DNA from 3 places in the Pseudarthrobacter sulfonivorans genome. Region 2 is predicted to be linked to each of the others. Evidence: predicted binding sites of a transcription regulator. Region 2 holds the regulator's gene; each other region holds the start of a gene.
The links. Region 2 encodes LexA, which represses DNA repair genes until DNA is damaged. Its sites were predicted from a motif close to TCGAACANNTGTTCGA; they were not measured.
Positions count from the first base shown of each region.

Region 1 (9,595 bases), 1.2 Mb from region 2:
CAATTCCGCCCAGCGCAGGGGCCGGGAGTCCCTGCGGCAGGGCGCCGACCATGGGCAGCTGTCCGGCCAGGCCCAGTACGGCCACTGCGGCGATGGAGCCGGCCACCGCGAACAGGACGCTGGGCACCTTCCACGGAAGAAAGCGGCCGGCGACAATGACGGCCACGCTGCCCGCACCCACAGCCAGGGCGACGGGATTGATACCGCCGCTGAAGACCGCCCCGGCCAGGGACGTGAGGCGTTCAAAGAGGCCATCGGCGGAGACGTCGATCCCCAGCAGCCGCGGAAGCTGGCTGACGGTGACGGCCAGTGCGATGCCGTTCAGGTATCCAACGCGGATAGGCCGGGACAGCAATCCCGTCACAAACCCCAGCTTGAAGATCCGGCCTGCTATCAGGAAGACGCCGATCAGGATGGCCAGCACTCCGGCCATGGCCACCGCTTGCTCCGGATCCCGGCCCGCCAGCGGAAGAATGGCGGCCGCGATCATGGGTGCCAGCGCTGAATCCGGCCCCACAATGACAACCCGGGATGGCCCGAACACGGCATAGAAGATCATGGGCACCACGGAGGCATACAGCCCGTTCACCGCAGGAAGCCCGCTGGCCTCGGCGTACGCCATCCCTGCCGGCACCAGGGCTGCGCTCAAGGCTGCCCCGGCCACCAGGTCCGACTTCAGCCAAGACCGTTTGTAGCCACGCGCAACACCAACGCCGGGTAGCGCCTTGTTGATCCAGTCGTGCCGCACTCGGGCCTCCAAATTGGTGAAATCAGGACGCGGGGGGCTCCTGGAACGGCGTCGAATCCTGGCCATATTCGGCGGTCACCAGGATCGGCAGGTGGTCGGAGGCGCCGCGGGGCAGGGTTTCCACATTCTCGATGTTTAGTCCCAGGGACGTGGCAAAGTCGAAGTGGCCCTTAAATACTTTGTAGCGTGTGTAGGTCCGGCGGTCACTGAGGGAGAGTTCGTAGCCGGTGTTCTTCATGTGTTCGTTGAGGTTTTTCGTGAAGAAGGGGTAGTTGAAGTCACCCACCATCAGAGTCATAAGGCCGGTGCCCATGCCCAGGAGTTCGGCGTGGGCCGCGTGGATCTGGTTGCGCCGCAGCGAGTTGGTGGCGGTCAGCGGAGCGGCGTGGAACGAGGCGATAACCAGTTCGTGGTCGGTCTCGTTGTCCCGCACGCGCGTGCCGATGAGGCGCTCATGGGCGGGCGCCAGGACCATGTCGTGCAGGGACTTTTTGAGTGCGAAGGTCTTGGTGCCGTGGGCCGTGAACCGGTCGGGCCGGTAGTAGATGGCCAGCCCAAGGCGGTTGCCCTTGGTGGAGTCGGCGAGCCGCAGCGGACCCAGCGTGTCCGGCAGGTCCGAGGTGTCACACTCCTGGAGGCACAAGGCATCGACGCCGAAATTCTGGGCAAGATCAACCAGTTCCCCACTGGCCTGGTGCTTGCGGAGGTTGTAGCTAATGACGCGTATCAGTGGATTACCTCTTCTGAGGAGTAGCGGGTGGACCCAGTTCCTGAGTTTAGCCACCCGATGGGGGACGGTGCAGCAATACACCGCTGGATGTCAGGTGGCGCGGAACACCAGCCAGCCGGCGAGGGTGGACAGTCCCGTTAGGGCGGCACCCCACAGGATGTCAACAACAATGAGCTGCAGCGGCCACGTCTTGAGCGTGGCGGCATTCGTCAGGTCATACGTCGCGTAGGCAAAGGCGCCCAGGGCGGCCCCATAGCCGACGGCGGTCAGCCAGCTGCCGCCGTCGAGCGCCGGCCGCAGCGCAAAGAAGACAATCCCCGCTATGTACATGACATAGAAAGCCACGGCGTAACCTAAGTGTGGCTTGTCTGCGAGCAGGTCACCGATGTGGCTGCGGTAGAACGGGTTCATGAGCTTGAGCCAGACGGCGTCGATGACCGCGAACGCAGCCGCGACGACAAGGAATTGCAATATGACCATAAGGGAGCTTAGCAATATGCAGGACGCCGAAGCGGGACTCCGGACGCTCACTGTGGTGCGGCAGGATCATTCCCTCGGCGCCGCACGTGACCTGGAATTCGGCCTCGAACTGCTGACCCAGGCGAAGACCGGCAGGATCGGCCCCACGCTGCGGCTGTACCGGCCCGCGCCCACTGTTGCCTTCGGCCAGCGGGATACCCGCCTGCCCGGCTTCGACGCGGCCGCCCGGGCCTGCCGCGAGCACGGATTTGAACCCCTGGTGCGGAAGGCCGGCGGACGCGCCGCCGCCTACCACGAGGGCACGCTGGTGGTGGACCACGTGATGCCCCATGCGGACGCCATTGCCGGTTCCAAAGGCCGGTTCAGCTTCTTTGGTGAGCTGCTGGCGCAGTCCCTGCGGGACGTCGGTGTGCAGGCAGCGGTTGGCGAAATTCCGGGGGAGTACTGCCCCGGGGAGTTCAGCGTTCACGGCACCCACCCGGCCCACCCGGCGCACCGGATCAAACTCGTGGGCACAGCGCAGCGCGTGGTGAGCGGCGGGTGGCTGTTCAGTTCCGTGATCGTGGTGGAAAATTCCGCCCCCATCCGCAGCGTCCTGACGGACAGCTATGCAGCCCTGGGCCTGGATTGGGACCCGGCCACCGCCGGCGCGGCCAACGATCTGGTGCCTGGCCTCACGGTCCAGGATGTTGAGGACGCCGTTATTGCCGCGTACGCGGGCCACGCCTCCCTCCAGCATGCCGACTTCAGCAGCTATGCAGGTTTGGATACTCGGGAGGCGTAGCCCGCGCTTGCCGGGCCGGCCGGGGCTCTTAGTGGCCCCGGGCGATCCACTCGTCCAGGTGCGGGGATTCGGCCCCGATGGTGGTGCTGTCGCCGTGGCCGGTCCGGACCACCGTTTCGGCCGGCAGCGGCAGCAGCCACGTCCGGATCGACTCGATGATGGTGGGGAAATCGCTGTAGGACCTGCCAGTGGCGCCGGGGCCACCCTGGAACAGGGTGTCCCCGCTGAAGAGCGAGCCCTCGCCGTCGGGCCCGTCAGCCAGGTGGAAGGACACCGAGCCGGGCGAGTGCCCGGGCGTGTGCAGGGCCGTCAGGCTGGCACCCGCCACCTCAATGACGTCGCCGTGCTTGATGGCGACATCGGGTTCCACGTCAGGGTAGACGCTGTGCCACAGCATCCAGTCGTCCTGGTGAAGGTGGATCGGTGCCTGGACGAGGTCCCAGAAGTCAGCTACTGACCGGATGTGGTCGTCGTGGCCGTGGGTCAGCAGGATCGCCTTGAGCTTCCGGCCACCCACGGCGGCAGCAACGGCCTTGGCGTCGTGCGCGGGGTCGATGACCACGCATTCCTCATCGTTGCCCACGATCCAGACGTTGTTGTCCACATCCCAGGTGCCGCCGTCGAGCGAGAACGTTCCGGACGTGACGAGACGATCGATCCGGACGCTCACAGTTCCACCACCGAACGCAGCACGGAACCGGAGTGCATCTTCTCGAACGCTTCCTCCACCTGGTCGATGGTGATCCGCTCGGTGACGAACGCATCCAGGTCCAGCTTGCCCTGCTTGTAAAGGCTGATCAGCATGGGGAAGTCCCGGGACGGCAGGCAGTCACCGTACCAGGAGGACTTCAGCGAGCCGCCGCGGCCGAAGACGTCCAGCAGGGGCAGCTCCAGGGTCATCTCCGGCGTCGGGACGCCCACCAGCACCACGGTGCCGGCGAGGTCGCGGGCGTAGAACGCCTGCTTGTACGTTTCGGGACGGCCGACGGCGTCAATCACCACGTCAGCGCCGAAGCCGCCGGTGAGTTCCCGGATTTTCTCCACGGGGTCGGTTGCGGAGGAGTCCACGGTGTGGGTGGCGCCGAGGCCCTTGGCGCGGTCCAGCTTTTTCGCGTCGATGTCGACGGCGATGATGGTGGTTGCGCCGGCGAGCGCGGCGCCGGCGATGGCGGCCACGCCCACACCGCCGCAGCCGATGACGGCGACCGTATCACCGCGCTTGACGCCCCCGGTGTTGATGGCGGCGCCCAGTCCGGCCATGACGCCGCAGCCGAGCAGGCCGATGGCGGCAGCATCGGCCTCGGGATCCACCTTGGTGCACTGACCGGCGGCCACGAGGGTCTTTTCGATGAACGCGCCGATGCCCAGGGCGGCGGACAGTTCGGTGCCGTCCTCAAGCGTCATCTTCTGGGTGGCGTTGTGGGTGTTGAAGCAGTACTGTGCCTGGCCGCGGTTGCACGCGCGGCAGTTGCCGCAGACGGCCCGCCAGTTGAGCACCACGCGGTCGCCCGGGGCGACGTCGGTGACGTCGGGGCCCACGGCGCTGACCACTCCGGTGGCCTCGTGGCCCAGGAGGAACGGGAAGTCATCGCTGATGCCGCCCAGTTTGTAGTGCAGGTCGGTGTGGCAGACGCCGCTGGTGATGATGTCCACCAGGGCCTCGCCCGGGCCCGGTTCCGGGACCAGGATGGTCTCCAGAGTGACCGGGGCCCCTTTGGAGCGGGCTACGACACCTTTGACTTTATGGACCACGAAAGGCTCCCTCAATGCAGATAGACAGAACGGGACCAACACGGATGTTGGTCCCGTTCTGTCTACCACACGAGCTGCCGTGGTCAGGCTGCGAGGCGGCTCTTTACCTCGGCAGCGGAGGGGTTGGTGGCGGCGGTGCCGTCCGGGAAGAGCACGGTGGGGACGGTGCGGTTGCCGCCGTTGAGCTTCTCCACGAGGTCGGCTGTGCCCTCCACCTCTTCGATGTTGATTTCCGTGTAGCCGATGCCCTGCGCGTCCAGCTGCTTCTTCAGCCGGTTGCAGTAGCCGCACCAGGTGGTGGAAAACATGGTGATGGTGCCGTTCTCGGGGGTAAAGTCCACGGAGCTCTCCTGAAATCGTTGAGGGGGTTCGTTCCCGTCAACGGTAACCCGGGGCGGGCTATTCCCTGAGCCGGCCCCGGCAGATGCGGTGCCGGATGACAGCACATAACGCTGATGGCATGCTGGAGCCATGTGTGGACGCTATGTGATGGCACGGGCCGTGGGTGACTTGCTGGCCGACTTTGATGCCCAGCTGGAGGAGGAAGTGCATCTTCCCCCGTCATGGAACGTGGCGCCCACCGACGACGTGCCGATCGTCCTGGAACGGCTGATCGACGACGGCCCCGTGCGGCAGCTGCATGTTGCCCGCTGGGGCCTGGTGCCGTCCTGGGCGAAGGATCCTGGTATCGGCCCCAAGATGATCAACGCGCGGAGCGAGACTGTGCTGGAGAAGCCGGCCTTCCGCAAGGCCGTGAAGTCACGTCGCTGCGCTGTCCCGGCGGACGGGTACTACGAATGGAAGCAGGGCACCGGCAAAGCCAAGCAGCCCTACTACGTCCATCCAGGCAAAGGCAGCGGGCTGGTGTTCGCGGGCCTGTATGAGTGGTGGAAGGATCCGTCCAAGGCCGAGGGCGATCCCGGACGGTGGATGCTCTCCACATCCATCCTGACGGCAGATACGCCGCCGCCCGGTGCCGAGTCCACAATTTTCGGCAAGCTCACCGCCCTGCACGACCGCGTGCCGCTGCCCATGGACCGGGCCACGATGGCGTCGTGGCTTGATCCGCAGATCGATGACGCCGCCTTCCTCGTGGACCTGGTCCGGGCCCACGTGAAGGAAGTCGCGGCCGACTGGCATGTGGATTCGGTCGGCACCGAGGTGGGCAACGTACGCAACAACTCCCCGGAACTGATCCGGCCGGTGGAAGCCTTGTTCTAAACCGGCATTCGGGGCGGCATGCCCCTAAACGGTGACCTTGCCGGCGTCGTCCACTGTCCACGTGGGGTTGTAGGCAACTTCCCAGCGGAAGCCGTCCGGATCGGCGAAATAGCCGCTGTACCCGCCCCAGGGCTGGGTGACCGGCGCGGCGACGATAGTGGCCCCGGCCGATGCCGCTTCCGCCATGACCCGGTCCACCGCCTCGGTGCTGGGCAGGTTGTGGCTGAGCGTGATGCAGGGGACCGGGCCGGGGACACCTACCCCCGCCTCGGCGTGCATCTGCGCTGCGTCCCACAGGGAAAGGATGAGGCCGTGGTTGACCTGGATGAACACCACATCACCGGGAAACTCGCGGTGGACAGGCCAGCCGAGGCCCTCCGCGTAGAACCGGCGGGAGGCGTCAACACTGCGAACGCCTAGTGAGATGAAGTCGACTCTGGGCTGCATGCTTCGATACTGTCAGAAGATGGCAACAATTCAAGGAAACGATAGGGACGCTTTGGCCGACAAAGAACAGCTCGCTGCCGTTCGGATTGCGGTAGACGAAGTTGACGAGCAGATTGTCACCCTCATTGCGCGGCGTGAACGCCTGATCCGGATCGCCGGAACCCTGAAGGGGGACGACGCTGAAGTCCGCGCCCCCGGCCGGGTGGAACGGGTGATCGAGCATGTCCGGGCCGCCGCGAAAAAGAAGGACATTGATCCGGACATTGTGGAATCAACTTACCGGGCCATGATCTCGGGGTTCATCAAACTCGAAATGAAGGTCCACAGAGAAAGCAGCTGACGCTGCCGCAGGTGCTGTCCGGACACGGTTGCGGCAGCACCTGCTCGGTGTTCCCTAGAGCGTTTCGTCGACCTAGAGCGTTTCGTCGACTTAGAGCGCTTCGTCGACGGCGACGCCCGACTGGAACTCCCTGCCGTCAGCCTCGCTGAAGGCCGACATGATGTGGCCCTTGCCCAGGCCATGGACGGCCGCGACGGGGAAGTTGCCGGTGATGGTGCTGCCCGAGTGCGTCACGCCGCCAAGATCATAGTTTTCCTCGGCGCTCTGGTCATGGCTGAACGAGTAGAAGGCAATGGCCTCCCCGTTCATGAACTCAATGCCCAAGCGTCTTTGCGATGAGTAATCAGGGCTCGCCGCCACCAGTCCCACTACGTACGCACCTGCCCCCGGTATGTTGCCGTCGATATCAAAGGTTGCCACGAGCTTTTCGTCCTGGGCCTTGATGCTTACGTGCTTGAGGAGTGCGTCATTGGTGCTCATGCCACAATCCTGCCTCCCTGCTGCCCGTCCGTCCACCCCTGTCTAGGTTTTGTCGGAGCGTCGTCGTAGACTCGAGGTATTCGAACATGTATTCGAATACCTTGCTTTTGCATCAGCATTTTGCATCAGCTCCGTTCAGTTCCGGGAGGCGCCCATGGGTATGTTCAGCGAGTCCGTGGACGTCGTCTGCACCCCCGCCGGCCAGCCGCTGAACCTCCAGTGGGCCGGACGGCACTACACGGTGTGCGCCGAACCCGTCCGGTGGTATGAACGCCGGCAGTGGTGGGCCGAGGAACGCCGTGCGCCGCTCGGCAGCGGGCCGGGGCTGGTGGACCACGAAATCTGGCGCGTCCAAGTGCAGGCGGACCCGCGGAGTACCGGCCCCCGGGATGCAGGAGAGCCGCTCACCCTGGACCTGAGCAGGCATACCGGCAGCGGCCGCTGGAGGCTCCTGCGGATCCACGACGCCCTCCGGCCACAAACAGCATGAGCTTCTCCCACCTTCACGTTTCCACGGCCTTCAGCGCACACTATGGCGTTGCCTGGCCCGACGAACTGGCCCAGGTTGCCGCCGCGGACGGCGCAACCGCGCTCGCTTGCACGGACCGGGACGGCCTCTACGGCACCATCAAACACCTCAAAGCCTGCATGGAAGCCGGCATCGACCCCATCGTGGGGGTGGACCTTGCGGTTTTCGACGACGACGGCGACCACCGCACCCAGCTCGCCGGCAGGGTAGTGGTGCTCGCCCGCGGCCACAACAACGGGGCGGGCTACCGCGCACTGTGCCGGCTGGTGTCCGATGCCCATGCCCGCACCTCCGGCAAAGCCGGGGGAGCGGTGCCCGTGGCGGTCACCCGCGCCGAACTCGCCTCCCGCACGCTCGACCCCAAAACCCTGAAACCGGTCCTGACGGTCCTGATCGGCCCGGATTCCGACGTCGGACGGGCCATGAGCGGCCGGCGTTACCTCCGTCCGCGCACCCTTTTCAAAAGCTGGCTGGACGCCATGCCCCCAAGAACCCTGGTGGCGGAAGTCGTTTCCCAGCTCACTGCCCCCGGAGCGCCCCTGAGCACCGCCCACGCAGTGCGTATGCTCAAACTCGCGGAAGAACACCACGTACCGGCCGTGCTCACCAACGCGGTCCGCTACTGCGCAGAGGACGGGGCCGCCACAGCTGACGTGCTCGACTCCGCCCGGACGCTGAAGTCCCTCCCCGAACTCGCGGCCGAACCGCTGCTCCAGCCCAACGGGCAGGCCTGGCTCAAATCATCAGCGCAGATGCTTCAGCTCGGCAAGGAAATCATCCGCGCCGCAGGGTATGGCGCAGCGGACCTCAAACAGCTGATGGCACAGACCGAGGCGCTCGCCGACTTCTGCCGGATTGACCCGGTGACTGACATGGGCTGGAAGCAGCCGGTGGTCCCCGAGGCATCGGTCATTGGCATCAGCCAGGACCCGCACGATGAACTGGTGCAGCGCTGTGAGGCCGGGATCAGCAGGCGGTTCCCCGGAATATCAGGCTCAGCCCGCAAGGACATGCGCTCGCGGCTGGAGCACGAGCTGGGAATCATCAGGAACCTCGGGTTTTCCTCCTATTTCCTCACGGTCGCGGAGGTCTCCCGGATGATCATGGACATGGGGGTCAGGGCAGCCGCCCGCGGTTCCGGGGCCTCCAGCCTGGTCAACTACCTGATTGATGTCAGCCAGGTGGACCCCCTGCAACACGACCTGATCTTCGAACGCTTCCTGTCCCGGGACCGGGCCACGTTGCCGGATATCGACATCGACGTCGAAAGCGCCGAACGGCACAACGTGTACCGGCGGATCTTTGACCGCTTCGGTTCCGAGCGCGTCACGCTGATGAGCATGCAGAACGGGTACCGCGCCCGCGGTGCCGTCCGCGACGCCGGGATGGCCCTGGGGATGGACGATGACGACGTCGGTGAGATCGCCAAGCAGCTGTGGCGTTTTTCGGCCCGGAAATTCCGTGAGGCATTGGTTGAGAAACCTGAGTTACGGGAGTTCGCTGGCCGGGTGGAACAACGGGACTTCACCGAAAACCAGCAGCTTGACCTGCTGGTGGACCTCACGGAACGGCTGGACCGGCTGCCCCGCCATATCTCCATGCATCCTTGCGGGGTGATCCTGGGCGATGCCACGCTGCTTGACCGGACCCCGGTGCAGCCCAGCGGGCTGGGGCTGCCCATGAGCCAGTTCGATAAACACGACATGGATCCCATGGGCATGCTCAAGCTTGATGTCCTGGGGGTCAGGATGCAGAGCGCCATGGCGTTTGCCGTCCGGGAAGTCATCCGGATCCATCCTTCCAAGGCGGAAGTGGTGGCGGCAGGGGCCCACCCTGCAGGTCCTGACGGAACCGGGCCGGACTACATCGCCGAGAACGGCCGCATCGACCTCAATGCCGTGCCGCTGGATGATGAGCCAACCTACGAACTGATCCGCAGTACCCACACCCTGGGCTGCTTCCAGATCGAGTCGCCCGGACAGCGCGAGCTGATCGGCAAGCTGGCGCCGCGTGAGTTCAATGACCTCATCATCGACATTTCGCTGTTCCGGCCGGGCCCGATGAAATCGGACATGGTGCGGCCT
Region 1 covers NZ_CP013747.1:4,547,656-4,557,250, forward strand. Annotated here, with positions in the region: gene AU252_RS20685 (SulP family inorganic anion transporter) at 1-748, opposite strand, end outside; gene AU252_RS20690 (endonuclease/exonuclease/phosphatase family protein) at 771-1,475, opposite strand; gene AU252_RS20695 (DUF2177 family protein) at 1,569-1,958, opposite strand; gene AU252_RS20700 (lipoate--protein ligase family protein) at 1,975-2,742, shown strand; gene AU252_RS20705 (MBL fold metallo-hydrolase) at 2,771-3,412, opposite strand; gene AU252_RS20710 (S-(hydroxymethyl)mycothiol dehydrogenase) at 3,409-4,494, opposite strand; gene AU252_RS20715 (mycoredoxin) at 4,578-4,835, opposite strand; gene AU252_RS20720 (SOS response-associated peptidase) at 4,966-5,715, shown strand; gene AU252_RS20725 (VOC family protein) at 5,740-6,162, opposite strand; gene AU252_RS20730 (chorismate mutase) at 6,182-6,502, shown strand; gene AU252_RS20735 (hypothetical protein) at 6,593-6,982, opposite strand; gene AU252_RS20740 (DUF6504 family protein) at 7,137-7,472, shown strand; gene AU252_RS20745 (DNA polymerase III subunit alpha) at 7,469-9,595, shown strand, end outside.
Region 1: a site for LexA is predicted at 7,063-7,078, ahead of AU252_RS20740 (DUF6504 family protein). Genes of this name have one in related genera too.

Region 2 (9,595 bases):
GACGCCGGCGTGCTGGTGGAGAACGCACTGTTCGCCACCCTGGATCCCACCGTGCGAAAGGCCGAGACCTCCGACGGCCTGGGATACACCCTGGCGGACACCGTGGGTTTTGTCCGGTCGCTGCCCACGCAGTTGGTGGAGGCTTTCCGCTCCACGTTGGAGGAAGTGGCTGACGCGGATCTGATCCTGCACGTGGTGGACGTGTCCCACCCGGACCCCGAGGGCCAGATTGCTGCAGTCCGCAAGGTCTTCAGCGAAGTGGATGCCCGCAAAGTGCCCGAGATCATTGTCCTGAACAAGGCCGATGCCGCGGATCCGTTTGTGGTGGAGCGCCTCAAGCAGCGAGAACCGCGCCACGTGGTGGTCTCGGCCCGCACCGGCCAGGGGATCGCCGAACTGCTGCGGGCCATCAGTGACGGGATTCCGCGGCCCGGCGTGAAGCTGGAGCTCCTTATTCCCTACGACCGCGGTGACCTGATCAGCAAACTGCACGAGACCGATGCCGAGATCCTGAGCCTGGATCACGGCGAGCACGGTACCCGCGCTGTGGTGATGGTGCGGGAGGGCCTTGCGGCTGAACTGGAATCCTTCATCAACCATGACTGAGGTTGCGGCGGGGGAAGTCAAAGGTACGGCCGGCGAGCAGTTCGTGATCGAACTGCTTGACCGCGCCGTGGCCGGCATGGGCGGTCAAAGCCGCAGCGGGCAGCACGAGATGGCCAGGCAGGTGGCCAAGGCCATCGAAACCGGCGACCACCTCCTGGTTCAGGCCGGAACGGGGACCGGAAAGTCGCTGGCCTACCTGATTCCGCTCATTGCGCACTCGCTCGTGAGCAACAAGCCCACCTTGGTGTCAACGGCCACGCTTGCGCTGCAGACCCAGATCGTGGGCCGCGACCTTCCCCGGCTGCTGAAGACCATCACCCCTGCCCTGGACCGCCCTGTCAAGGTGGCCCTGGTCAAGGGCCGCTCCAACTATGTCTGCCAGCACAAGCTCGAAGGCGGGTTCCCCTCCGAGGAACCCGCCGAGGGCCAGCTGTTCTCCCTCGGCGAAGACACCAGCGTCCCGCATTTCGCCGCCGCATTGGGCGGGCCGTCGTCCCAGCTGGGCAAGGAAGTGGTGCGCCTGCGAGAGTGGGCGGAGAAGACCACCACGGGCGACCGTGACGAACTGCTTCCCGGCGTTACTGACCGGGCCTGGCGGCAGGTTTCGGTGACATCCATGGAATGCCTGGGGGCCCAAAAATGCCCCATGGCAGCCGAATGCTTCAGTGAACTGGCGCGCCACGACGCCGCCGAGGCCGACGTTGTGGTCACCAACCATGCCATGCTCGCCGTCAGCGCCTTTGAAGGCCTCGCAGTGTTGCCCGAATACGACGTTGTGGTGGTGGATGAGGCGCACGAACTGCAGGACCGGGTCACCGGGGCGGTGTCGGGGCAACTCTCCGTGGCAATGGTCCACGCTGCGGCGTCGGGCGCACGGAAGCACACGGCCATCACGGTGGATGCGCTCAACGCCGCTGCCGCCAACCTGGAACTCGCCCTTGCCGGAGTGCCCAACGGGCTGCTCCCCAACGGCCTCAACGACGAACAGTTGGACTGCGTGGACCAGTTGCGTGAGGCCTGCCGCGCTGCCCTGTCCGATTCCAAGGGTGACGGCAGCCAAACGGCCGACGGCGGGCGGCAGCTCGCGCGGTCACGCCTGATGCTGATCCTCGAACTTTGCGAACGGCTGATTGTTGCCCGGGAAAACCGGGAAGTGGTGTGGTTTTCCCGCGCAAGTTCCTTCGATCCGCAGCAGGGCTATGCGCAGCCAGACGAGTCCGCGCCGGCCCTGGTCAACATCGCGCCGCTCAGCGTTGCCGGCAAGCTCCGCGAGGGGCTGTTCGCCGGCCACACCGTGGTGCTGACCTCTGCAACGCTTGCCATCGGCTCAGCGTTTGAACCGGCTGCCGGCGGCTTGGGACTGGTGGGGGAGGGCGCGCCCAGCTGGACCGGGATCGACGTCGGATCGCCCTTTGACTATCCGAAACAGGGGATCCTCTACGTCGCGGGGCACCTCCCCAAGCCAGGCCGCGGGGCGTCGCCGGAGGCCCTCGATGAACTTGAGGCGCTGATCCGCGCGTCCGGCGGCGGTGCCCTGTGCCTGTTTTCGTCCCGGCGTGCAGCCGAGGAGGCCGCTGAGGCGATGCGTCCCCGGCTTGGCCTCAGCATTCTCTGCCAGGGCGACTCCACCATGACGGCCCTCGTGAAGCAGTTCGCGGACGAGCCCGATACTTGCCTGTTCGGCACCATGTCCCTGTGGCAGGGTGTTGATGTTCCGGGCGGATCATGCCGGCTGGTGGTGATCGACCGCATCCCGTTCCCGCGGCCGGATGACCCGCTGATGACAGCACGGTCCCGCGCCGTTGCGCAGGCCGGCGGAAACGGCTTTATGGCGGTCTCGGCGACTCACGCGGCCATCCGCCTTGCCCAGGGCGCGGGCAGGCTGATCCGTTCCACCGGAGACAAGGGCGTGGTGGCGGTGCTTGATTCCCGGCTTGCCACCGAGCGCTACGCCGGATTCCTCCGGGCTGCTCTGCCGCCGTTCTGGCCCACCACGGACCGCAAAACGGCGTTCGCAGCCCTGGAAAGGCTGGCCGGGAAGGGCGCCTGACTGCGCGGCAGGTCCTATAGCGACCGCAGGACCGAGACGACCTTGCCCATGATTGTGGCGTGATCGCCCAGGATGGGCTCGTACTGGGTGTTCTGTGGCAACAGCCACGTGTGGCCATCGCGCTGGCGGAAGGTCTTGACGGTGGCTTCGTCGTCCAGCAGGGCCGCGACAATATCGCCGTTGGAGGCGTCTGCCTGCCGGCGGACCACTACCCAGTCGCCGTCGCAGATGGCAGCGTCCACCATGGAGTCGCCGGCCACGCGCAGCATAAACAGCTCACCCTGGCCCACGAGCTGCCGGGGCAGGGGCATCACGTCTTCCACCACCTGATCAGCCAGAATAGGCCCGCCAGCCGCGATCCGGCCCACCAACGGCACCATCGCGGTGTCCATGGCAGAGGGAAGTTCGGTGACCGTCCCGCCGATGCCGTGCAGGACTGAGGGCTTGGTTGTCCCGTTCGACTTAGTGGACCCGCCGTCAAGCGTCAACGGCATCAGGACTTCCATGGCGCGCGGACGCTTGGGGTCCCGGCGCAAGTATCCCAGCTTCTCCAGCTGTGAGAGCTGGTGGGTCACGCTCGACAAACTCGCCAGGCCCACGGTGTCACCGATTTCACGCATCGACGGCGGATAGCCGTTGTCATTCACCGAGCGCTGGATGGTTTCAAGGATCTTCTTTTGGCGGGCGGTGAGCCCCTTGGGGGTCCGTGGGGGCTGGCGGCGCTGCGGTGTCGCCTTGCCCTCGGCGGCTGGTGCTGCCATGTTCGCCAATGCCTTTCGGTTGCCCGGCTCCGCTCCGGCCGCTGGTGCCTGGAACGCCCCGGGGCTGGTGTCGGAGTTGATTGTCAGACCCTGCTGATCAACTACAGAGGTGGTTGTTCTTTGATCCAAACGTAGGCCAGCCACAGGGCTTTTTCAAACATTTGTTCTAGCGAGTCTCGACAATATTCGTTGATAAGTGCTAAAAATGAAGAAGCAAAGTTCGAACATGTGTTCTACTCGTTGCTTGCGGATTCGAATATTCGAATTTATGGACGGCTCAGGCCGGTACCGGCAAGTGAACGCGGAGGGCGCGCCGGGCAGCACAGTATGGTCCAGGAGGGCTCATTTCATGTCAGCTATATCTGCTTCGCAGGACTCGCGTCCACAGCTCATTTCCGTGCAGGACCTCACCTCGCGGCAGTGGTCCGCACCCGTTTCGACGTCGGGTTCGGCGCCAAGGCAGCGAAGGGAACCGTTGCCGCCGCTGCGCCTGACCCGCAGGGGCCGGATTGTGCTCATCGGCATCCCGCTGGTGATTCTTGCCGCAATCCTGCTTTCCCTGGCAGGTTTCCTCAACGCCCCGGCAAAGGCCGCCGATTCGGCCGCCGACCTGTCACTAACGCCAACAGTCTCGGTCACGGTGCAGGCCGGCCAGTCACTCTGGGCCATCGCCAGTACCGTTGCGCCCGAGCGTGATCCCCGTGATGTCATCGCGGATATTGCCCAGTTGAACAACCTTTCCGCCGGGGGCGTTGTCCCCGGACAGCAACTCTTCGTCCCCACCAGGTAAAGAGCCTGCAGGCTCGGGCGTGTGCCGCCGCAGGCCGTCACATTTTCTGGCCGTCTGCTTCGGACCTAAACTGTTCAGGTGAATGACCAGCTAGAGCGTCTGAACAGACTTCCCCTCCGGACCAACCTCCGCGGACTGACCCCGTACGGTGCCCCGCAGCTGGATGTACCTATCCTGCTGAACGTCAACGAAAACACCCATGGCGTCCCGGCGGACGTACGTGCCGCGATCAGCGTGGCCGTGACGCAAGCCGCGGCGGGCCTCAACCGCTACCCGGACCGTGAATTCACCGAACTCCGGGAAGCGCTGGCCGAGTATCTCGGCCACGGTCTGGATGCCACCAACATCTGGGCGGCCAACGGGTCCAACGAGGTCCTCCAACAGATTCTCCAGGCTTTCGGCGGGCCCGGGCGCACGGCCCTGGGATTCCCGCCCACGTACTCCATGTATCCGCTCCTGGCCAGCGGCACGGACACCGGGTACATCGTCGGGCAGCGGGCCGACGATTACGGGCTCAGTGCCGAGTCGGCCGCGTTGCAGGTCAAAGAGCTTCAGCCCAACATCGTTTTCCTCTGCTCGCCGAACAATCCCACCGGCACGGGGCTGGGCCTGGACGTTGTGGAGGCCGTGTACGAGGCCGGCGAGGCCAGCCAGACCATCGTCATCGTTGACGAGGCCTACCACGAGTTCGCCCACGACGGAACGCCGAGCGCCCTTACGTTGCTGCCCGGCCGGGAGCGCCTCATTGTGTCCCGCACCATGAGCAAGGCGTTCGCCCTCGCGGGCGCCCGCCTGGGCTACATGGCCGCCGCTCCTGAAGTCACGGACGCACTGCGCCTGGTTCGGCTGCCGTACCACCTTTCGGCCATCACCCAGGCAACAGCCCTCGCCGCCCTGCAGCACCGCACTGCGCTGATGGCCGACGTCGAGGACATCAAGGAGCAGCGGGACCGCATAGTCTCGGAACTCTCGCGAATGGGACTCAAACCTGCCGCCTCCGATTCGAACTATGTCTTCTTCGGCGGCCTCGACAGCCCGCATGACGTCTGGCAGTTGCTGCTGGACGACGGCGTGCTGATCCGCGATGTCGGCATCCCCGGCCACCTGCGTGTCACGGCGGGAACTGAGACGGAGACCACAGCCTTCCTGACGTCGCTGGAACGCATCCTGGCCAGCCAGGCCGGGCTGCCCGCCTAAACTTGAAGTATCGGCGCCGCCGCGCACCGGCACATCTCCTTCGCTTTCGCACCACTGACTTCGCCTAAAGGACATATGACCATGAGCTTCACCGGATCGAACGCTGCCGCGCCCCGGACCGCACGCATGGAGCGTGCCACCAGTGAATCGTCAGTGCTCGTGGAGATTAACCTCGACGGCACGGGCGTTTCGGACATCGACACGTCTGTCCCGTTCTACGACCACATGCTGACGGCGCTCTGCAAGCACTCGCTCATTGACATGACGGTCAAAGCCACCGGTGACACCCACATTGACGTCCACCACACGGTGGAGGACGTCGCCATCACGTTCGGTGAAGTTCTGCGCACTGCCTTGGGAAACAAGGCCGGGATCCGCAGGTTCGGCGAGGCCACCGTGCCCCTCGACGAAGCCCTGGCGCACGCCGTCGTCGACGTCTCCGGCCGCCCCTACCTGGTGCACGGCGGAGAGCCTGCCGGGCAGGAGTACCACTTGATCGGCGGCCACTTCACGGGGTCATTGACCCGCCACGTCTTTGAGGCCATCACGCTTCATGCCGGCATCTGCCTCCACATGAATGTCATCGCGGGCCGCGACCCGCACCACATTGTGGAAGCGCAGTTCAAGGCCTTCGCCCGCGCCCTGCGTGCTGCGGTCGAGCCCGATCCCCGCGTGGAGGGAATCCCCTCCACCAAGGGTGCCCTGTGAGCGGCCAAATTCTCCGGGACGGCGCCGTCATCGATCCGGCCGCCGGTAAAAAGCCCGTCTCGCCCGAAGGCAAGCCCACAGTCACTGTCCTCGATTACGGTTCGGGAAACGTCCGGTCCGCCGTGCGCGCCCTGGAGCGGGCAGGAGCCGAGGTCATCCTCAGCTCCAAGCCGGAGGACGTGCTTAATGCCGACGGCTTGGTAGTACCCGGCGTCGGCGCGTTCGAGACTGTCATGCGCGAGCTAAAGGCCGTGGACGGTATCCGGCTGATCGGCCGGCGCGTGGCCGGGGGCAGGCCGGTCCTGGCAATCTGCGTGGGCCTGCAGGTCCTGTTCGAGGCCGGAGTGGAGCACGGGACAGAAGCTGAAGGCATGGGGGAGTGGCCGGGCAAGGTGGAACTCCTTCCCGCCGAGGTGGTGCCACACATGGGCTGGAACACGGTTGACGTTCCGGAAGGATCCAAACTCTTCGCCGGCGTCGCGGACCAGCGCTTCTACTTCGTCCACTCCTATGGTGTCCAGGACTGGAACTTCGACGTGATCCAGCCGCGGATGACTGCGCCGCTGGTGACCTGGTCAGAGCATGGCGCGCGCTTTATTGCTGCAGTGGAGAACGGACCGCTCTGCGCCACCCAGTTCCACCCGGAAAAATCCGGCGACGCCGGTGCACGGCTACTGCGCAACTGGGTGGACGGCCTTCGCAAGCCAGCTGCCACGGACGCCGCCTAGATGTGGTCGATTGTCCTGATGGGCCTGGCCGGCCTTCTGGTGGGCGGCGCACTGTCCTTCAGGCAGCAGCACAAACCGCTCTGGACCCAGGTGGGCTTCTACGTCCTGGCCGGCATGGCGCTGCTGGCCGCGTACCTGCTGACGCTTCCTGGAACCTAGCCCACGCAACCCCCAGTTCCGCTTCCACGAGCAACCCAACACCCAAGAGGATTTGAGATGACCACCGCAACCGATCTGCCGGTTCTTGAACTGCTGCCCGCCGTCGATGTCGTAAACGGACAGGCCGTGCGGCTGGTCCAAGGCGAGGCCGGCAGCGAGACGAGCTACGGCACGCCGCTGGAGGCAGCCCTCAACTGGCAGGAGCAGGGTGCCGAATGGGTACATCTGGTGGACCTTGACGCCGCGTTCGGCCGTGGCTCGAACGCCGAGCTGCTCCGTGAAGTGGTGGGCCGGCTTGACATCAAGGTGGAGCTTTCCGGTGGACTCAGGGACGACGAATCCCTCGAAGCGGCGCTGGCCCTCGGCGTTGCCCGCGTCAACCTCGGCACAGCGGCGCTGGAAAACCCCGAGTGGACCCGCAGTGCCATCGACCGCTTTGGCGACAGGATCGCCGTCGGCCTCGACGTCCGCGGAACCACGCTGGCAGGCCGCGGCTGGACCAAAGAAGGCGGCGACCTCTGGGAGGTCCTGGGCCGGCTCGAAGAAGCCGGGTGCTCCCGGTACGTTGTCACTGACGTTACGAAAGACGGCACACTGCAGGGTCCCAACGTTGAACTCCTGCGCCAGATGGTGGAGAAGACCGGCAAACCGGTGGTCGCCTCCGGCGGCATCTCCAGCCTTGACGACTTGAAAGTGCTGCGCTCCCTGGTGCCGCTGGGCGTGGAAGGCGCGATTGTGGGCAAGGCGCTGTACGCCGGTGCCTTCACACTCCCCGAAGCCCTCGACGTCGCCGGACGCCGCTAGGCAGTTTCCGTGGACAGCACGCACAACGCCGATCCGGCAGCGGAATCGCCGCCGCCGCGCCATCTGCCCGGACACATTGCGGCGGCTTTGGCGGGCGCGGGCGGCCGTACTGACTCGGCCGGCCAGCCGTGGGAAGGCCGGAGCCTCGCCGGGGACGACGGCAGGATCCACAACTTCGAGGACGACGACGGAACGGCCGACGCCGGCTACCTCGCCGCCGTCGCGGCCCTGGTTGACGGCAACGGCGACGAAGCGGCTGTGGTGGCCTCGCTGGCCACCGCCCGAGTCTTTATCCCGATCATCGCCCAGCTCGGCGAGGAAGCGGCCGGCGTCGACGGCCTGACGTCGGACAAGCAGGCGGACATGGCGCTGGTCACCCTGAAGGCCGCCGACGGCCGGACGGCCATGCCGGCCTTCAGCTCGGCGAATGCCTTGGCTGCCTGGCACCCCGAAGCCCGGCCGGTGGCGGTTTACGCCGCCAGGGCTGCCCTCTCAGCCGTGGCCGAGGGGGCCGAGCTACTGGTGCTCGATCCGGGCTCGGAGGTCACGTTCGTGGTCCGGCGGCCCGCCGTCTGGGCGCTGGCCCAACAACGGGAGTGGATCCCTTCCTACACAGATGCGGCGTTGGCAGCCGAGATGGCTGAGGCAACGGCTGCCTTCCCTGCGGTGCGCAAGCTTGCCCTCCTCCCGGGTTCCGGCGTCGCCGTTCTCACCGGTACGGGTGCCAGGCTCTCCGGGGGCGGTGCCGGGCCGGAACTTCAGGTGCTGCTCCACCTTGAGGATGGGTTGGACGCTCCGGCAGTCCAGGACCTGGTGTCCGGCCTCCAACAGGCATGGTCCCGGAATGTATTGTTTGGAGAGCGTGTTGACTCGATCGAAATCAAGTTGCGGCGCGCAGCACAATAGCTGACGGTTGGCGCGGAGATCCCGGGCTGCCGCGGGCAGACCCAAAGGATTTTCCGTGAACTTCGCTCTTTACCGGGAGCTGCTGGCCCACCGGCCCATCCGGCGGCTGCTGCTGGTCGGCATGATCGCCCGCATCCCCCACTCGGCGGCAGGCATGCTGCTGACCCTGCACATCGTGCTGACCCTGGACCAGGGCTACGCTGCGGCCGGTGCCGCAGCGGCAGTTATGACCATCGGCATTGCCGTTGGCGCACCATGGCGCGGCCGGCGCGTGGACACTGTTGGCCTGCGGCGGGCGCTGATTCCCTCAGTGGTGTCAGAGGCTCTCATCTGGTCCGTGGTGCCGCACGTGTCCTACCAGTGGCTGCTTCCGCTGGTGTTCGTCGGCGGCCTGCTGACGTTGCCGATCTTCAGTGTGATCCGCCAGTCCCTGGGCGTCCTCGCGGACGGGGACCAGCGGCGGACCGCTTTTGCGCTGGACTCGATCGCCACGGAGATGGTGTTTATGATCGGGCCTGCCGCCGGAGCCGTTGTGGCCACCAGCGGCTTCACCGTTCTGGGACTCACCGTGGTGGGCGTTTCCACGTCACTGGCCGGATTGTTCCTCATGTGGTTTAACCCGCCTACTCGAAGTGCCACGCAGACTGAGGAGTGCCAGGCAGACCAGCGCCACGCCGCGGAAGTGGCTGTGGTTTCCGCTGCACCGGCACACCTCCAGGAAGCAGCGGCAGACCTCGTCCCGGCAGGGGCAGAACGCACCCGCAGCGGGCCGGCGGGGCTGCCCGGCAAGGTGGCCCACAACTTCGCCTGGCTCACGGCCACTGTAGCGGCCGTATTCGCAGTGGCAGCTGGAACCGGCATGGTGCTCAGCGGCACGGACGTTGGC
Region 2 covers NZ_CP013747.1:689,593-699,187, reverse strand. Annotated here, with positions in the region: gene hflX (GTPase HflX) at 1-606, shown strand, start outside; gene AU252_RS03060 (ATP-dependent DNA helicase) at 599-2,656, shown strand; gene lexA (transcriptional repressor LexA) at 2,671-3,417, opposite strand; gene AU252_RS03050 (LysM peptidoglycan-binding domain-containing protein) at 3,767-4,207, shown strand; gene AU252_RS03045 (histidinol-phosphate transaminase) at 4,286-5,404, shown strand; gene hisB (imidazoleglycerol-phosphate dehydratase HisB) at 5,486-6,112, shown strand; gene hisH (imidazole glycerol phosphate synthase subunit HisH) at 6,109-6,840, shown strand; gene AU252_RS24095 (hypothetical protein) at 6,841-6,999, shown strand; gene priA (bifunctional 1-(5-phosphoribosyl)-5-((5-phosphoribosylamino)methylideneamino)imidazole-4-carboxamide isomerase/phosphoribosylanthranilate isomerase PriA) at 7,057-7,803, shown strand; gene AU252_RS03025 (SseB family protein) at 7,813-8,709, shown strand; gene AU252_RS03020 (MFS transporter) at 8,765-9,595, shown strand, end outside.

Region 3 (9,595 bases), 1.7 Mb from region 2:
CAGCGGGATGACGGGGTTGCCGCCGCCCTGGGCCCGGAGCGCGATGTCTGCCGCGTCGTATCGGCCCGCCTCGGCGGCGGAGGCCACGACGGCGGCAGAACCGGCAGGCGCCAGGCCCGCCTTCTCCAGCACGGCGGCCCAGCCGGACTCGACGGCGAGGATCGCCGCCAGCACGGCGCGGTCACCGGTCAGCGCCGTCACCAGGGGCGACGCCGAGACAGGACTCAGCAGGCCGACGTCGCCGTCCGCAGCGCTTCCGAAGTGGCCCGTACCTTCCATGCCGGCGGCGTCCGTCACTGGAAGTCCAGGAAGACTGTTTCGCCCTCGCCCTGCAGGCGGATGTCCCAGGTGAGTCCGCCGTCGGGATCGCGGCGGGCAATGAGCGTCTTGCGGCGCTCCGGGTCCAGGGAGCTCAGCAGCGGGTCCTTGGCCAGGGCTTCCTCGTTCTCCGGCAGGTATACGCGGGTGAACAGGCGGTTCATCAGGCCGCGGGCAAACACGGCCACGGAGATGAAGGGTGCGGCACCGGATTCGGTGGGGCCGGGGTTCAGGGTGGTAAAGGTGTACACGCCAGAGTGGCCCACGGAAGCGCGGCCCCAGCCGGTGAAGGTGTAGCCGTCGCGGACCAGGGAACCGGTCTGCTGCACGATACTGCCGTCGGCGTCGGGCTGCCAGATCTCCAGGATGGCGTCCGGGATGGTCTCCCCCGCGCCGTCATACACGGTGCCCTGGAGGCGGATGGAGCCGGGCGAGCCGGGCGCCAGGAGTTCGTTGTCCTTCACGAACGGCAGGGCGTAGCCGTAGAACGGGCCGACGGTCTGGCCGGGGGTGGGAACAAGCTTGGTGGTTGTGCTCACGTTATTCCTCGTCTCCTGCTGCGCCGAGCGCCTCGTTTTCGGTCCAGGTCCGCTTGGAGCCGGTCAGCACGATGTCCCAGTTGTAGCCGAGGGCCCATTCGGGCTCGGTCAGGTTGTGGTCGTAGTTGGCCACGAGCCGGTCGCGGGCGTCCTGGTCCACGATGGACTGGTAGATGGGGTCCAGCGGGAAGAGCTGGTCGCCGGGGAAGTACATCTGCGTGACGATCCGCTGGGTGAACTCCGTGCCGAACATGGAGAAGTGGATGTGGGCCGGCCGCCAGGCGTTGACGTGGTTCTTCCACGGGTAGGCGCCGGGCTTGATGGTGGTGAACCGGTACGAGCCGTCGGGGCCGGTGATGCAGCGGCCCACGCCGGTGAAGTTGGGGTCCAGCGGCGCCGGGTGCTGGTCACGCTTGTGGATGTAGCGGCCGGACGCGTTGGCCTGCCAGATCTCCACGAGCTGCCCGGCCACCGGGCGGCCGTCACCGTCCAGGACCTTGCCGGCCACGATGATCCGCTCGCCCTGGGGTTCGCCGTTGTGCTGGATGGTCAGGTCCGCTTCCAGCGCGTGCACGTCCTGGTGGCCGAACGCCGGCGAGTAGAGCTCGATGGTTTCCGGGTCCGCGTGGTGCAGGCTTTTGGTGGGGTGCCGCAGGATGCTGCTGCGGTAGGGCGCGTAGTCCAGCCGGGGCTGCGTTTCGGCCGGGGCGCCGTCCTTGAGCGCCCGCGCGTAGGCATCGCCCAGGGCGTCGATCTCTGCACTGAGATCCTGCTGTGTCTCCACTGCGGCCTCCTTTTCTCTGGTTGTTGCTGCTAGGTGGTTGTTGCTGCTGCTGAGTAGCGTTGGTGGTGCTGTCTTACCGGTGCTGCAGGTGGTCGTACTGGACTGCGTGCCGCACGGGGGCGTTGGGAGCGCCGTAGCCGTCGTAGGCGCCGCAGCGTTCCACCATTTCGAAGAACACACTGCCCACGGTGGCCGTGTAGAAGTGGAGGAATTCGCCGTCGGCGTCCCGGTCGTACAGCAGGTTCAGCTCCTGCAGTGTGGCCAGGAAGTCCGGTGCCAGCCCGAAGCGTGCGTCCAGGTCCTCGTAGTAGTTCGCCGGGATCTGCAGGAACTCCAGGCCGCGGGCCCTGCAGTCCCTGGCGGTGGCCACCAGGTCATCCACCGCGAAGGCGATGTGCTCCTGGTAGGTTTTGCGCTGCTGGTTCAGCGGCGCCAGGTTCAGCACCAGCCGCACGGCGCGGTCCCCGGTGGCCATGACCTGCGAGCGGACCAGGCCGGTGGGGCTGGGGACCTCCGCGAACGGCTGGGGCTCCAACGCCAGTGCGCTCGTGTAGAAGAGGACGGCCTCGTCGAAGTGCTGCCACGGCTGCGCCAGGTTGACGTGGTCGATCACAGCGGTGGGGCCGGCGGTGGGATTTTCCAGCCCCTCTCCGAATTCACTGGTCCACGCTGCGGTGCCGTCGGAAGTGCCCTGGCACAGGAAGATCTCGGTGGAGTCCGGGGCGGCGAAGCCCTGGAACACCTCCTCGTTGGCCTGGCTCTTGCGCGGGACCGCGGGGGCCTTCAGCTGCTGGGCGCGGGCGGCGGCAATCACCGGGGAGGCGACGTCGAACCCCAGTGCGGCGATGGCGGGCGACGCATCCCCCGTTGCGCCGTCCCCGTCTGCCGGTGCGGCCTCGTTGATGATCACCCGGGCGTGACCCATGCTCCAGAGCTGCACGTCCTTGGTGCGGTGCCGGCCGTTGAACTCGAAGCCCAGCTGGCCCAGGACCGTTTCCAGCCCCTGGGTGTCCGCGGCCCTGACTTCGGCGAAGTTGTAGCCTGCGGGTTCGGCCACCTGTGGGAGTGTGGCCAGTTCCATGGGATAACGACGGCGGCCGGGGGCCGGGGTGCCAGCAGCGCCAGTGCCCGTCCCGGCGTCGGAAGCAGCGTCCAGCCATTTGGCGCTCTGTTCCTCCAGCCAGATGAGCGAGCGCATGGCGTCGACGGCCGTGCGCTCCACGTCCGACTGGCGGAAGACGTCGTTGAAGATCTCCAGCGACACCGGGCCGCTGTACCCGGCCCGGACCACGTGGCCCATGAACTTGGCGAGATCGAACTGGCCCTCGCCCGGGAAGACCCGGTAGTGCCGGCTCCAGGAGAGGACGTCCATGGAGAGTTTGGGGGCGTCTGCCACCTGGACGAAGAAGATCTTGTCCGGGCTGAAGGCCTCGATGGGGGCGGTGTCCCAGTTGCGCGACAGGATGTGGAAGGAGTCCAGGCAGGTGCCCAGGTTGGGGTGGTCCACGGCTTCCACCAGCTTGTGGGCGTGCTCGTAGTCGCTGACGTACTTGCCCCAGGCCAGGGCCTCGTAGGCAACCTTGACGCCGTGGTCCCCCGCCAGCGCAGCCAGCTGGCCGAGCTGTTCCGCCCGGAGGTCGTCGCTGTCGATGCTGGCGGTGGCCACGTTGGAGCAGACCAGGATGGTGTCCATGCCCAGCCGCGCCATGAGTTTGAATTTGGCTTCGGCGCGCCGGAGGTTGGCGGTGAGGAGGTCCCCGGACACGCTGTCGAAGTCGCGGAACGGCTGGTAAAGATCCAGCGTGAGGCCAAGGTCGGCCGCCATCTTGCGGACGTCCTCGGGCGGGAGCGGCGACGTGACCAGGTCCGGTTCGAAGATTTCAATGCCGTCAAAGCCCGCGATGGCGCAGGCCTGCATCTTTTCCTTCAGGGTGCCGGAGAGGCATACCGTGGCGATTCCGGTGCGCATCAGGCCGCCACCCCTTCCTTGGCCACGAGCGCCAGGAAATGGCTGCGCATGCGGTCCGCGTTGGCTTCCAGTCCCGTGAAAATCCGGAACGAGTCAGCCGCCTGGCCCACGGCCATGCGGCCGCCATCCAGGACCTCGCAGCCCTTGGCGCGGGCACCCAGGACCAGTTCCGTTTCGATGGGCCGGTAGACGATGTCCGCCACCCAGTGCCGGGATTCCAGCAGGTCCAGGTCCAGCGGGACGCCCGGGTGGGCGGCCATGCCGACGGGCGTGCAGTGCACCAGACCGTCGGCCAGGGGCATCAGCTGCGGCAGCTCCGCCGTCGTACGCGCTGTGACGGTGCTGCCCGGGAAGAAGCCGGCCAGCTCTGCGGCGCGAGCCGCGCAGCGGGCGGGGTCCACGTCCACCAGGTCCAGCGCCTTCACGCCGGCAGTGAGCAGGGCATAGGCGACGGCGGAACCGGCGCCTCCCGCGCCAAGCTGGACAACGCGGTCCAGCCGGGCACCCGGGAGGCCGGAGGCGAGCGCGGCGGCGAAGCCGGAGAAGTCGGTGTTGTGCCCGATGAAACGGCCGTCCTCGATGACCACCGTGTTGACGGCGCCGAGCCTGAGGGCATCCGGCGAGACCTCGTCCAGGTGCGCCAGGACAAGCTGCTTGCACGGATGGGTGATGTTCAGGCCGTTGAAGCCCAGGCTGCGGGCACTCTTGAGCAGGTCCCCCACGGCTTCGCCGGAGAGTCCGAGCTCCAGCAGGTCGATGGGGCGGTAGAGGTAGCGCAGGCCCTGCATATCGCCTTCGCGTTCGTGCATGGGGGGAGTGAGTGACGGCATGACGCCGTCGCCGACCAGTCCCACAAGGTAGGACTCAGTTCGATTGCTCATCCGGGCAGCTCCTTTGATACGGCACCCGGCGGGCGGTGGCGCTCAAGGCGTCCGCGGCGGGTCGGGTGATAGGGATTACAGTACAACACTTGTTCACTTCTCGCACGCTTGTTCTACATACGAACATTTCAAGGCTTTTTTACCGTTGCGGCAAGCGCGCAGCCAGCTCTGCCGCGGCTTCCTGCAGCAGGGGCACATGTGCCAGCAGGGCTTCCATGCTGAGGCGGAACACGGGAACGGCGGTGGCCAGGGAGGCGAACGCGTGGCCCTGTGAATTAAGCAGCGGCACAGCCACGGCGCGCATGCCGTTCTCGTTCTCCTCGTCCATTACGGCATATCCCTGCCGGTGGACCTTCTCGATCTCCGCCCGGAACGCGGCACGGTCTGTGATGGTGTGTTCGGTGAGGGGTTCCAGCTCGAGCTCTTCAAGCAGCGCCGCACGCTCCGAATCCTCGGCAAAAGCCACCAGCGCCTTGCCCACGGCCGTCGCGTGCAGGGCGCCCAGATGCCCGGGATCGCTGGTGACGCGGAAGGTCTGCGGGCCGTCCACCTTGTTGACCGTGAGGTGGCGGTGGCCGTCGCGGACACTGAGGATGGTGGCCTCCCCCGTCTGCTCGGTCACGCGGCGCAGGACCGGCAGCGCCGTGCCGGCAAATCCGTGATGGTTGGAGACGCGCTGGCCGAGCTGGAAGATTCGAAGGCCCAGATGGTAGCGGCGGCCGTCCGGCTCATAGTCCACAAACCCGTCCCGCGTCAGAGATCCCAGCAGGCGGTATGTGGTGCTGAAGGGGAGGTCGGCGCGCCGCGAGATCTCCGCGGCGCTGGCGCCGCGCGGCTCGTCGCCCAGGAGGACCAGCAGGCCCAGGGCCTTGCCCACCATGTCCGTACGGTCAGCTTTGGGCGTCTTGGGCTCAGCGGCGAGGTCGTCGGGCACTGTGGTTTGATTCACACTCATACGTCGATGTTGCCACATCGTGGGAACTATTTCTAGATGGTGATTATTTTCTTGACAAGTGACTGCGCTCACAGCCATCATTGCTGTATCGCACAAGTAGCTCCCACCATGTGGCTACTAGTCCGGGTCTTTCAACGGACTCCAGCCGCACCGCACCAAGCCTCCACACAGGCAGCTGCGGCTGCGACCCTCCAGATCCATCCGCGACAACGTCGTCACACCTAAGGAACTCCATGAGCCAGACACTTCCGTCCGCGGGGCCGGGCACCGTTGCCCCGTCCGGGACGCCAAAGAAGGCAGCCCTCGCCAGCTTCCTGGGCAGCGCCGTCGAATACTACGACTTCTTCATCTTCGGTTCCGCCGCCGCCCTGATCTTCCCAACGGTGTTCTTCCCGGACGCCGGCGCCAACGCGGCCGTGATGTCCTTCGCCACCTTCGGCTTCGCCTACGTGGCACGGCCGGTGGGCGCCGTTATCCTGGGCCACTTCGGTGACCGGGTGGGCCGGCGGAAGGTCCTGATGTTCACGCTGCTGCTGATGGGCGCCTCAACGTTCCTGATCGGCTGCCTGCCCGACTTCAACACCGTGGGCTGGTGGGCTCCGGCCCTGCTGGTGCTGGCGCGGCTTTGCCAGGGCCTCTCCGCAGCGGGCGAGCAGGCCGGCGCATCATCCATGACGCTGGAACACGCACCGGACAACCGCCGCTCCTTCTTCACGTCCTGGACCCTCACCGGCACGCAGGGCGGCCAGATCCTCGCCGCCCTCGTCTTCATCCCCGTCCTGGCACTCCCGGACGAGATCAAGTACGGCATCGGCTGGCGTGTCCCGTTCTGGCTCAGCGCCGTCGTCGTTCTTGTTGCGTTCTTCATCCGCCGCACCCTGCATGAGCCGCCGGCGTTCGAGGAAGCCCAGAAGACCGCCCAAATCTCCAAGCTGCCGGTCGCCGACCTCCTCAAGGACCACTGGCGCGACGTGCTGCGCGTGGTCTGCTGTGCCTTCATCGCCGCCGTCTCCACCGTGTTCGGCACGCTCGCCATCAGCTACGCCAAGACCGTGGCCGGAGTTGACGGCACCACCACGCTGTGGCTGGTGGTCGGCGCCAACCTGGTCGCTTTGGGCACCCAGCCGCTGTTCGGCAAGCTCGCCGACAAGATCGGCCGCAAACCGGTCTTCATCTACGGTGCCGTGGCCAGCGCCATCCTGACTCCGGTGTTCCTGCTCAGCCTGGAATCCGGCAGCATCCCGCTGATGTTCCTCGCGGCCATCGGCTTCTTCTCCTGCGGCTACGCGGCCTCCAACGCGGTCTGGCCGTCCTTCTACGCCGAGATGTTCAGTACCAAGGTCCGCTTCTCCGGCCTGGCGATCGGCACCCAGCTGGGCTTCCTGATGGCAGGGTTCGCCCCGGCCATTGTGGCGGCGATGGGCGGCATCAAGCCCGGCGGCTGGGTCCAGATCAGCATCTTCACCGCCGTCATCTGCGGCATCTCGGCCATCTCCGCCCTGACGGCCAAGGAGACGTTCAACGTCCCCACCAAGCAGCTCGGCCTGAAGTAACGCACTAGCCCAATTTTGAGACCGGATAGCCCGCCATTCCCCCAAATGGCGGGCTTTCCCTGTTGAAAAGTGGGCTATTCCGCCAGCAAAAAGTACGACGGCGGGCGGCGGGTTGGGTGCCTACGGTGAACTGGGCGCCTGCGGCCGGCCGGTCTCCAGCACCGACGCCAGGTCAAAGTTCACCGGCTCCTCCAGCTGGGCGTAAGTGCAGGATTCGGGATCCCGGTCCGGCCGCCAGCGCGAGAACTGGGCGGTATGCCGGAAGCGCTCACCTTCCATGTGGTCGTACCTGACCTCCACCACCAGTTCGGGCCGGAGCGGCACAAAAGTCAGATCTTTGCCCGCGCTCCACCGGCTCCCCTCCGCGTTGCGCGGCGTCCGTTCGCCTTCCGCCTGCTTGGCCCAGGCCCAGGGATGTCCGTCGAAGTCCGTGACCAGCGTCTGGAGTTCCTCGAACAGCTCCTGCCGGCGCTTCATCGGGAAGGCGCCGATCACGCCCACGCTGGCCAGGCCGCCGTCGTCCTTGTACAGGCCCAGCAGCAACGAGCCGATCGCGTCCGGTCCGCTCTTGTGCACGCGGTAGCCGGCCACCACACAATCGGCCGTACGTTCGTGCTTGACCTTGAACATCACGCGTTTGTCCGGCTGGTAGCTCCCCTCCAGCGGCTTGGCCACAATCCCGTCCAGGCCTGCACCTTCGAACTGCTGGAACCATTGCTCGGCGGTGGCCTTGTCCTGGGTCGCCGCCGTGAGATGGACGGGAGCCTTGCTGCCCGCCAGCGCCTTTTCCAGCGCTGCCCGCCGTTCGGCGAAGGGCCGGCCGGTGTAGTCGTCGTCGCCCAGGGCCAGCAGGTCAAAGGCCACAAACTTGGCGGGGGTCTGTTCGGCGAGGAGCTTGACGCGGCTGGCGGCAGGATGGATGCGCTGCTGCAGGGCATCGAAATCCAGCCGGTCACCGGATGCCCCCACCAGGACAATCTCGCCGTCCAGCACACAGCGGGGCGGCAGGTTTTCCTTCAGGGCTTCCACGAGCTCAGGAAAATACCTGGTCATGGGCTTTTCGTTGCGGCTGCCGATCTCCAGCTCATCGCCGTCGCGGAAAATGATGGACCGGAACCCGTCCCACTTGGGCTCATAGCTGAGGGCCCCGTCGGGCATTCCGCTGACGGCCTTGGCGAGCATGGGCGGGACGGGAGGCATCACGGGAAGTTGCATAGTGCCCATTCTTGCCCGGGAGGCCCGCCAGCGGTAGGCCTGTTTCAGCAAGAGCCCAGCTGAAAGCCTCGACACCGCACGGCGCGGGCCTGTAGACCTTAACGATGGTCACCGTCGGCTTTCACGCCTCGCATGAACAGATCAGCCCTGGGCAGCTTCTCAAGGACGTTCAGCACGCGGAGCAGGCAGGCTTTGACGCTGCCATGTGCTCGGACCACATTGAACCGTGGTCCGCCCGGCAAGGCCATTCCGGCTTCGCGTGGTCCTGGCTTGGCGCCGCGCTGGCTACCACAGACCTCCGATTTGGCGTGGTGACTGCACCGGGCCAGCGGTACCACCCCGCCGTCACCGCCCACGCCTCGGCCACGCTGGCGGCCATGTTCCCGGGCCGTTTCTGGATGGCCTTGGGGAGCGGCGAGAACATGAACGAGCACGTCACGGGCGAAGCCTGGCCGCCCAAGGAAACACGGCAGCGCAGGCTTGAGGAATGCGTGGACATCATCCGCCGCCTGCACCGCGGCGAGGTGGTGACCCACCACGGGCTGGTAACCGTTGAGCAGGCCCGGATCTGGGACGTCCCGCAGCCGCCTCCGCCGCTGATCGCCCCGGCCATCAGCGTGGAGACGGCACGCCGTGCCGCCGGTTGGGCGGACGGCCTGGTGACGGTGAACCAGCCGCCGGAGAAGCTCACGCGCATGCTGGCCGCGTACCGGGACAACGGTGGCCAGGGCAAGGCCGTCCTGCAGGTTCACCTGTCCTGGGCGCGGCGGGAGGAGGATGCCGTGGCCACGGCCCTGGACCAGTGGCGGACCAACACCTTCGCCCCTCCTGTGCCGTGGGACCTGCCCACCGCCGCCCATTTCGACGGCGTCAGCGGCCACGTGGGCGAGGACCCGGTGCGGGAATCGGTGAACATCTCCGCCAGCCTCGACCAGCACGCCGAGTGGCTGGCCGGCTACGCCGCGCTGGGCTTCGACGAGCTGTACCTGCACTTTGTGGGCCAGGACCAGGCGCCGTTCATCGACGCGTTCGGCGCCGGCGTCCTGCCGCAGCTGCGCGGCACGGCCCATCCCGGTTCACGTGTGCAGGAGGCTTCAGCGTGAGGATCGCCGAAACCTCGGACCTCTGGTGGAAGAACGCCGTCATCTACTGCCTGGACGTGGAGACCTTCTTCGACGACGACGGCGACGGAACCGGCGATTTCGCCGGCCTCACCCAGCGCGTGGACTACCTCGCGGCGCTCGGCGTCACGTGCATCTGGCTGATGCCGTTCTACCCGTCGCCGGACCGCGACGACGGGTACGATGTGACGGATTTCTTCACGGTGGATCCGCGGCTGGGAACCATGGGCGACCTCGTGGAGTTCATCCGCGGCGCCAAG
Region 3 covers NZ_CP013747.1:2,392,302-2,401,896, reverse strand. Annotated here, with positions in the region: gene AU252_RS10750 (lyase family protein) at 1-279, opposite strand, end outside; gene pcaG (protocatechuate 3,4-dioxygenase subunit alpha) at 294-857, opposite strand; gene pcaH (protocatechuate 3,4-dioxygenase subunit beta) at 859-1,641, opposite strand; gene AU252_RS10735 (bifunctional sugar phosphate isomerase/epimerase/4-hydroxyphenylpyruvate dioxygenase family protein) at 1,715-3,610, opposite strand; gene AU252_RS10730 (shikimate dehydrogenase) at 3,610-4,491, opposite strand; gene AU252_RS10725 (IclR family transcriptional regulator) at 4,631-5,446, opposite strand; gene AU252_RS10720 (MFS transporter) at 5,680-6,999, shown strand; gene AU252_RS10715 (ATP-dependent DNA ligase) at 7,120-8,214, opposite strand; gene AU252_RS10710 (TIGR03885 family FMN-dependent LLM class oxidoreductase) at 8,319-9,317, shown strand; gene AU252_RS10705 (alpha-amylase family protein) at 9,314-9,595, shown strand, end outside.
Region 3: a site for LexA is predicted at 4,592-4,607, ahead of AU252_RS10730 (shikimate dehydrogenase). Genes of this name have one in related genera too.